Regions from separate parts of the uncultured Exiguobacterium sp. genome, predicted to be linked through region 1. Evidence: a T-box and tRNA genes for the amino acid it is inferred to sense, from the RefSeq annotation. Region 1 holds a T-box; the other holds one or more tRNA genes.
The links. A T-box is a leader RNA that pairs with one kind of tRNA and senses whether it is charged. The one in region 1 lies ahead of alaS (alanine--tRNA ligase), so its partner is inferred to be a tRNA-Ala.
Positions count from the first base shown of each region.

Region 1 (4,436 bases):
CCCCATCAAGTCGTCGGGCGCGTCAAACGTGTGCTCTTTTCTTCTGAAGAAGAAGCACACTCCATTGTATTGGTCGCCGTCAAAGAAAAGAACTTTGAACTGAAAGAAACCGAGCTCGTCATCACGGGTACTGGGGTTGGGATCGAACTCGGAGGAACGTATCAAGCATTCGGTCGTCTCGTCGATCATCCCCGGTTCGGAAAACAACTGAAGGCGGAGCTGATTCGGCGATCGGTTCCGATGACAAAACATGCGACGATCCGCTTCTTGACGAATGGTTCGTTCACCGGCATTGGTCCGAAGACAGCGAAAAATATCGTCGATGCTCTCGGAGAAGAGGCAGTGGATCTCATTTTGAAGGATGAACGGGTACTGAATCAGGTGCCTGGGTTAAAACAAAAACAAGCTGACATCATCTTGAGTCGACTCGCCACGTTATACGGTGTCGATCAGCTGATGCTGTTCTTAGCACCATTTGATGTTACACCGAAGCTAGCGGCAAAGATTTATGCTGCTTACGAAGGGGATGCCATGGCGCGAATACGAGAGAATCCATATTCTTTGATGTATGAAGTGAATGGGATCGGGTTTAAGACAGCCGATCATATCGCTTCACACCTTGGACTCGTCGGATTACACCCGGAGCGCGTCGCTGCTTCGATCATGCACATATTGGAACAAGAAGCAGGAGAGGGACACGCCTTTGCGACGGTCGACTCACTATTGCAGCGAGCACCCCGTTTGCTTGGTGAAGACCCGGGGGAACGGCTAGAACAAGCGATTGAACTGTTACTCGCTGAAGATAAGGTCAAGCTCGAAGAAGGCTGTTTGTATTTACCGACAATCTTTTATGCCGAAGTCCGAGCGGCAAAGGAACTGGCGCGCGTCATGGCAAACGGTGCTGAACAGGAAGTCGATGTCGCGACGATCCTTGAAGCGATCGGACACCTCGAAGAACAGTTTGGCATGGAATATGCGGCGCAACAGCGGGAAGCAATCGAGTTAGCGGTCAAAGCACCGTTAATGGTTCTGACCGGTGGACCCGGTACCGGTAAGACGACCGTCATCAAAGGAATTTTACATGCCCTGCAAGAAATTCATGACTGGCCGCTTGAGAAAAGTCGCGTCAAGACGGGAGAAGTTTATCCGTACGTTCTTGTTGCACCGACCGGACGCGCCGCCAAACGTTTGTCGGAAGCAACGGACGTCCCAGCGATGACGATTCATCGTCTATTGAAGTATGACGGAACGAACTTTCAACTGAATGAAGATCAGCCAATCACGGGAAAAGTACTGATCATTGATGAATCGTCGATGATTGATATTTATTTGTTATCGAGTCTGCTCCGTGCTGTGCCGAACGGTATGAAAATCTTGTTCGTCGGTGACCGCGATCAGTTACCATCTGTCGGTCCGGGGCAGGTGCTGGCAGACTTGATGGACACAGAAGGGATTCCTGTCGTTCGTTTGAATGTTGTCCATCGCCAAGCGGAAGATTCTTCGATTTTACGGCTCGCGCACGATTTGAAGAACCGGACGACGTCAGCTGATTTGTTATTACCACTTTCAGATCGTCGCTTTTACACCGCGTCTCCGCAAGAGACGTTACGCGGCATCTCAGCCTTCGCGGAAAAAGCACTTGCAAAAGGGTATTCGAAATTCGATGTTCAGGTCCTCGCGCCGACTTACCGCGGTCAGGTCGGAATCGACGAACTGAATGTCGCCTTGCAACGCGTCTATAACCCGGAAGAACCGAAGAAACGGGAAGTCAAACAAGGCACGCGGATTTACCGGACGGGGGATAAGATTCTCCAACTCGTCAACAATGCGGAAGAAAATGTCTATAACGGAGATATCGGGGAAATCGTCAATATCTTTTTCGCCAAAGAGAATGTTGATAAAGTCGATAAGATCATCGCCCGTTTTGATCAGACGGAAGTCGAGTACAACCGAAGTGACTGGGATCAATTCACGCATGCCTACGCGATTACGATTCACAAGGCACAGGGATCCGAGTTTCCGATCGTCTTGATGCCGGTCTATTTCACGGGGGCATTCAAGCATTCACGAAATTTGATTTATACAGCGGTCACTCGTGCGAAGTCGAGTTTATTATTGTTCGGCGACCCACGAGCGTTTCATAAAGCGTCGCAAGAAGAGGAACCCCGGCGCCGAACACGATTGATTGAACGACTCGGTGGGGTGACAAAGACTTGACGGATGCTGTGCGATAGGTAATAATCACGATAGATGAATGGACGTAACACGTTGATGGAAGATAAGTAAAAGGAAAACTCGAGTCCAGAGAGAAGTGAGTCTGCTGCAATCACTTTCTCGAGTCCCTTTGAAGCTCCTTCCGGAGTCGGGTGTAAACACCTGCGGGTCATCCCCGTTATCAGATGTTCGAGGTAGGCAATGGATTGCTTACGAACGAGGGTGGTACCACGGAAGCGATGCTTTCGTCCCTTTTCAGGGATGAAGACATCGCTTTTTTGCGTCCAAATAAAACCAATGGGGGTAACTGTTCATGAAAGCTCTAAAACCATTAACGGGTGCACAAATCCGTCAGATGTATCTTGATTTCTTCCAAAGTAAAGGGCATGCGATCGAACCGAGTGCTTCACTCGTACCGGTCGAGGATCCATCGCTCTTGTGGATCAACTCAGGTGTTGCAACACTCAAGAAATATTTCGATGGTCGTGTCATTCCTGATAATCCACGTATCGTCAACGCACAAAAATCAATCCGGACGAACGATATCGAAAACGTCGGGAAAACAGCGCGTCACCATACGTTCTTCGAGATGCTCGGAAACTTCTCTGTCGGTGATTACTTCCGTGAAGATGCCATCAAATGGGGCTGGGAACTCTTGACGAGTGATGATTGGTACGGTCTTGACCCAGAACGTCTTTCGGTCACGATTCACCCGGAAGATGACGCAGCGCGTCAAATCTGGCTTGAACTCGGCGTACCGGCTGAGCGGATCATTCCACTTGAAGATAACTTCTGGGAAATCGGTGAAGGTCCATCTGGTCCGAATACGGAAATCTTCTTCGACCGTGGTCCAGCTTTCGGAGACGATCCGAACGATTCTGAACTCTACCCAGGTGGCGAAAACGAACGTTACCTTGAAATCTGGAATATCGTATTCAGTCAATACAACCACGATGGACACGGCAACTACACGGAACTTCCGCGTAAAAACATCGATACAGGGATGGGACTTGAACGGATGGCGTGTGTCATGCAGGACGTGCCGACGAACTTCGATACGGATCTGTTCATGCCGATCATTCATAAGACAGAAGAAATCAGCGGTAAAATCTACCGTGACGATTCAAAACTGGATGTAGCGTTCAAAGTCATCGCAGACCACATCCGTACCGTATCATTCGCGATCGGTGATGGTGCGCTTCCTTCGAACGAAGGACGTGGGTATGTCCTTCGTCGTTTACTACGCCGTGCGGTTCGTTATGCGAAGATGCTTGGAATCGAGCGTCCGTTTATGTATGAACTCGTCGATACGGTCGGGAATGTCATGGTCGACTTCTACCCGCAAGTGCCAGAAAAAGCAGACTTCATCAAACGCGTCATCAAAAACGAAGAAGAACGTTTCCATGAGACACTTCATGACGGTCTTGCAATCTTGAACACGGTCGCTCAGACGTCTAAGGCGAACGGTGAGCATGTCATCAGTGGTGAAGATGCGTTCCGTCTATATGACACGTATGGTTTCCCACTCGAATTGACAGTCGAGTATGCAGAAGATCATCAGATGTCTGTTGATGAAGAAGGCTTCAAACAAGCGATGGATGCACAACGTCAACGGGCACGTGCAGCGCGTGAAGAGAGTGGTTCGATGCAACAGCAATCGGAAGTTCTCTCGACGCTAAAAGATAAGAGTACGTTCGTCGGCTATACCGACCTTAAGGCGGATGCAAAAATCATCGCATTGTTGCATGATGGAGAACGAGTCACAGAAGTCGCTGCTGGTGAAGAAGCACAAGTCATTCTCGACATCACACCGTTCTACGCTGAAAGTGGTGGTGAAGTCGCGGATACAGGAACAATCGAAGGCAAAGACTTCGTTCTTGATGTCAAAGATGTTCAAAAAGCACCAAACGGTCAAAACTTGCATACGGTCATCGTTCGTACAGGGATCGCAACGGAAGCTGCAGACGTCGTTGCAACGGTCGAAGTAGCAGAACGTAAAGCCGTCACGAAAAACCACACGGCAACACATTTGCTCCACAAAGCATTGAAAGATACGCTCGGAACACACGTCAACCAAGCGGGATCACTCGTTTCTCCAGACCGTCTTCGCTTCGACTTCTCACACTTCGGTGCAGTGACACAAGAAGAGTTGACGAAGATTGAACAAGATGTTAACCAAGCAATCTGGGCATCACTACCGGTTGATATCGAAGAGATGAACA
Region 1 is NZ_CAXYJR010000005.1:726,323-730,758, forward strand. Features, by position in the region: gene ACHWTJ_RS05310 (ATP-dependent RecD-like DNA helicase) at 1-2,217, shown strand, start outside; T-box leader at 2,260-2,470, shown strand; gene alaS (alanine--tRNA ligase) at 2,528-4,436, shown strand, end outside.

Region 2 (4,436 bases), 720 kb from region 1:
TTATTCGGATCGACCGCATCCACTGAGTTTTTCTTATAAATATTGTTGGCTTCCAGGAAGTTCGTCCCTTCTGCACCGAGATCCGATTGAACCGTACCAGCTAATTGATACGTCACTTTTTCGCTACTGTAGTTTTTCAAATCGAGTGTGAACGTGAATTTCTCGCCGACCTCTTTGAGTGCAGCTTTTCCTTCACCTGATTTCGTTTCCGTAACGACGACTGGTGTTTTCATCGCAGCACGTAGATCCATCAGACCAGCACCTTCACGACGTGGTGAATAGAAGCTACCAGTTTTCGCTTCAGCATTATACTGCCCTTTATCAAGCTGTGGACGTGACGTGTTCATGAGGATGTTCTTCGCGAGTTTAACGCGTGTCGCACCGTCGACTTTGAAGTCCTTCGCAATCCGTTGCATGACGAGTGCTGTTCCTCCAGCGACGTGTGGTGCTGCCATCGATGTTCCACTCATGACGCCATATTCGTTATCATTGAGCGTCGAGTAGATTTTTCCACCCGGTGCTGTGATTTCTGGTTTGAAGTCAAGGTTTGGTGTAACACCCCATGATGTGAAATCAGACATCTCGCCCGCTACTGGGTTATCTGCTGAGACCGCTTTTCCATCGAACGTCACAGCAATTGCTTTTCCTGCTTTCGCTTTTTCTTCGAGGTCATTCCCGTCAGCGATGCTGAGCGTCACCATCGGAATCGTCGGATTGTTGAGTGCCATGCTGACATAATCCCCATGATCGACTCGTCCACGAACGATGACACCGGCTGCTCCTTGTTTCTCAGCTTCTGCTTGAATCATGCCGTAATTGAAACTACCGTTACGCACAACAAAGACAACTTTTCCTTTGACATCCTTTCCTTGATAGTTCGATGCTTGACCATCGCCGACATAAATGACGTCTTGCTTTTCCTTATTGAATACCTTAATCGGATTCGGCGAGTCCTGTTTTTGGTATGCCAAATACCCAGCATCCTGTCCGTCAATCGTTAGCGCCATACCTTCAAGCGTCAATTTCGTATTCTCTAAAGAAGCAACTTGTAGCGCTTGGCTGATCAACCCTGGAGATCCTACGACTCCAATGTCAGGATTCGCTGTATACGGATTGCCTGCACCATGTCCTGTGAATGCCGAGTTTCCAGCAGAGATCGCACATAAGATGCCGTTGTTCATCGCGTTGACGATCGCCCGTTGCTCTGGGTCATCCGCGTTGACGAACGATGCTGTTGAACCGAGACTCATGTTGATGACATCGGCTCCGAGTGCGATCGCATCATCGATCGCTTTGATGTAAATATCACTGAATGTCGATGGCATGCCTGGATCATTTCCGAATACCTTCATGGCAAGCAGCTGTGTTTCTGGCGCGACACCTTTGATCCCGCCATTTGCTTCGTCTCCATTGGCACCGACCGTACCCGCAACGTGCATTCCGTGCATCGATGCGCCTGCGCCTAAATCACGGATTTCACTATCGTGATCGGCATAGTTATAGCCGTATGGGACTTTTTCTGTGAAATACTTTCCTTTTAAGCCTTTTGTTTCTTTGGCACTCTCAACTTTAGAAGCTGTTAAATCCACCTTCGTTTCCGGGCTCAAAACCATGTCTTTATGCGACGGGTCAATTCCCGTGTCAATGACCGCTACGATCGTTCCTTCCCCTTTGAAACCGTAATCCTGCCATGTCTCTTTCGCATTGACCATGTCCTTGCTATATAACATATCCGGCTTAGCGCCTTTATCAGCTTTTGGTCGTGCGTATTCGTGCGCGATATGTACATCCTTGACCCCATCTAACTTCTTAATATCTTGAATATCCCCGAACTTTACTTCTCCACTAAAACCGTTCAAAACTGTCGTAAAGCTTTCTTTATATGTCACCGGAATCGCTTGTTTCGCGATAGCAGACTTGACTGATTTCTGAACAGTGACGAGACGTTCCTTAATGGATTCTTTTTCGGCATTGCTCAATGTGCTATACCGCTTATTTTGCGCCTGTGCGATTTGAATCGCTGGCTTTTGCTCCATCTCGATGACGACGCGGACCTTGTCAGACTGCTTATACACCTTCTCCTGCCCTGTTTTCTTAAGTGAGAGGGCGTGCGGCTTTTGACCACTTGACTTGTCTTGCGAGGACAGTGCTCCTTGAGCGCTGACCAAGTTGGAAGATGTCATCAAGACAGCTGCCAAGAGTGCGATTTCCTTCTTCATGCTTCTTTTCCCCTTTTCTAAAAAACTATAATGATGTTACCAACAAAACATTTAAACGAAAATTCTGTATATTTAGTTTAATGAAATAGATGGAAATAAACAATTCAGTTCTGTCTGTTTTATATAATTATTTGTTTTTATTGCCACATTATATTACATCTCCATATTTTGAGAACAACAAAAAAACTCTTGAATTCTCAAGAGTTTGAAATATACGAATTTGGTGGAGACTATCGGGATCGAACCGACGACCTTTTGGCTGCCAGCCAAACGCTCTCCCAGCTGAGCTAAGCCCCCATGAATTATCTTTAGTATACGCATCGCTAACTGCTTTATCAATATAAACGTAACGCTTTCATAAAAAAGAATTCCTCCCGAAATGGCTGGAAGGAATTCACGATTCATTTATTCAATTCACGCATCAAATCCGCCTGTCGTTCAAGCTCTGCCTGTTGCTCGAGGATCAAGACCTTTTTGTACGTTCGCGCAGAAATTAAGATACTGATTTCATAGAGAACGAACAATGGCACCGAGATCATCAAGTGTGACGTCACGTCTGGTGGTGCGATCAATGCCGCAACGACGAACAACGCGAAATACGCATATTTCCGATTCTTTCGCATGAAATATGGCGTCACAAGACCAAGACGTGTCAGGAACATCGTCACGACCGGCAATTGGAAGAGAAGACCGAACGGCATCGTCAACCGGATGAGGAAACTGAAATAGTTTTCGACTCCGATGACTTGCTCGATCCCCAATTCTTTCCCGAGATCCGTTGAGACTTCGAGCAAGAAGGGAAGCAACCAGAAATACGAGAAGGCTACACCAGCCAAAAATAGAAAGAAGATGACTGGAATATACGTCAGTGTTGCTTTTTGTTCCTTTTCATAAAGCCCTGGTCGGACGAATGCCCACAGCTGATACATCCAGAACGGTGACGCTAAAATCAGCGCGATAATGAACGCAAGATTCAAATACAACATTAAAGGATCGGCGACGTTGAAGGCATTTAATCCGATACCGAGCTCTTTTAAGTCCGCTTGTAAAAAACGGACGAGCGGTCGGACGAGCGGAAATGCGACAGCGAACAGGACGACGACGATGAGGAGCGACCAGACGATCCGCTTACGCAGTTCGTCCAGGTGCGACGTCATGCTTTGTTCTTGATCAACCGTCATGATTCAATCACTTCTCTTTCGGTTCGTCCTTTTTATCGTCGTCCATGATGCCGTTCGTAGCATTTTTGAACTCTTTCAATGTCTGACCGGCAGCACGACCGAATTCCGGTAACTTCTTCGGTCCGAAGATGATCAACGCGACGACAGCGATTAATCCGATACTCGCAGGTCCGATACCTAGCGTGAGCGGGATAAGGTTTTCCATTATGATTTCACTCCTTCAGCTGATTGCGAATAATGCTTCATGAAATAAACTAACGACTGCAACTCGATCGATAAATCGATGTGATGGACCCGGACGCTCGCTGGCACGTTCAACCGCGCAGGCGTAAAGTTCAGGATGCCTGTCACACCATACTCGACTAACTCATCCGCTACTGACTGTGCGAACTGGGATGGAACCGTCAAGATGGCGACATCGACCTGATTCGCTTCGATTTGTTCTTTCATGTCCGAAACATGATAGATTGGAACGTCATGCGTCGTTGTTCCGACCTTCTCTTCGTCCGCATCAAACGCAACGACTATCCGAGTACTATTATTCTTTAAAAAGTTATAATTTGCAAACGCTGTTCCGAGATGACCGACCCCAATTAAGGCAACATTCGTCACCTCATCTTGATTCAAGGTTTTGCGGAAAAACGTTAACAGATGTTGAACGTTATATCCATATCCCTTCTTCCCTAATGCCCCAAAGTAGGAAAAATCGCGACGAATCGTTGCTGAATCAACCTTCACCGCCTCGCTTAACTCAGCAGAAGAGACGCGGAGCTTGCCTGAATTGTATAAACTTTGGATGAAGCGATAATATAGCGGCAACCGTTTTGCTGTCGCTTGTGGAATTTTTGTGTCTGGTCCATTCATCCTGCAGTTCCCCCTTCGGCCACATCCATCGTGGCACCCAAATCTTTGCAAAAAGCTTTCTACTCTTCTTGATTGTAAACCACTTCACATATAGTCACAAATAATATATTCCGCAGGACCTCGCGCTTTTGTTCGTGATAGACTAAAGGGTGGAAGGATGGATGGAAATGAT
Region 2 is NZ_CAXYJR010000005.1:9,603-14,038, reverse strand. Features, by position in the region: gene ACHWTJ_RS01940 (S8 family serine peptidase) at 1-2,219, opposite strand, end outside; tRNA gene ACHWTJ_RS01935 (tRNA-Ala) at 2,441-2,516, opposite strand; gene tatC (twin-arginine translocase subunit TatC) at 2,621-3,400, opposite strand; gene ACHWTJ_RS01925 (twin-arginine translocase TatA/TatE family subunit) at 3,408-3,605, opposite strand; gene ACHWTJ_RS01920 (redox-sensing transcriptional repressor Rex) at 3,605-4,264, opposite strand; gene ACHWTJ_RS01915 (ABC-F family ATP-binding cassette domain-containing protein) at 4,432-4,436, shown strand, end outside.
Region 2: it encodes a tRNA-Ala, which carries the amino acid that the T-box ahead of alaS (alanine--tRNA ligase) is inferred to sense. The anticodon was not compared.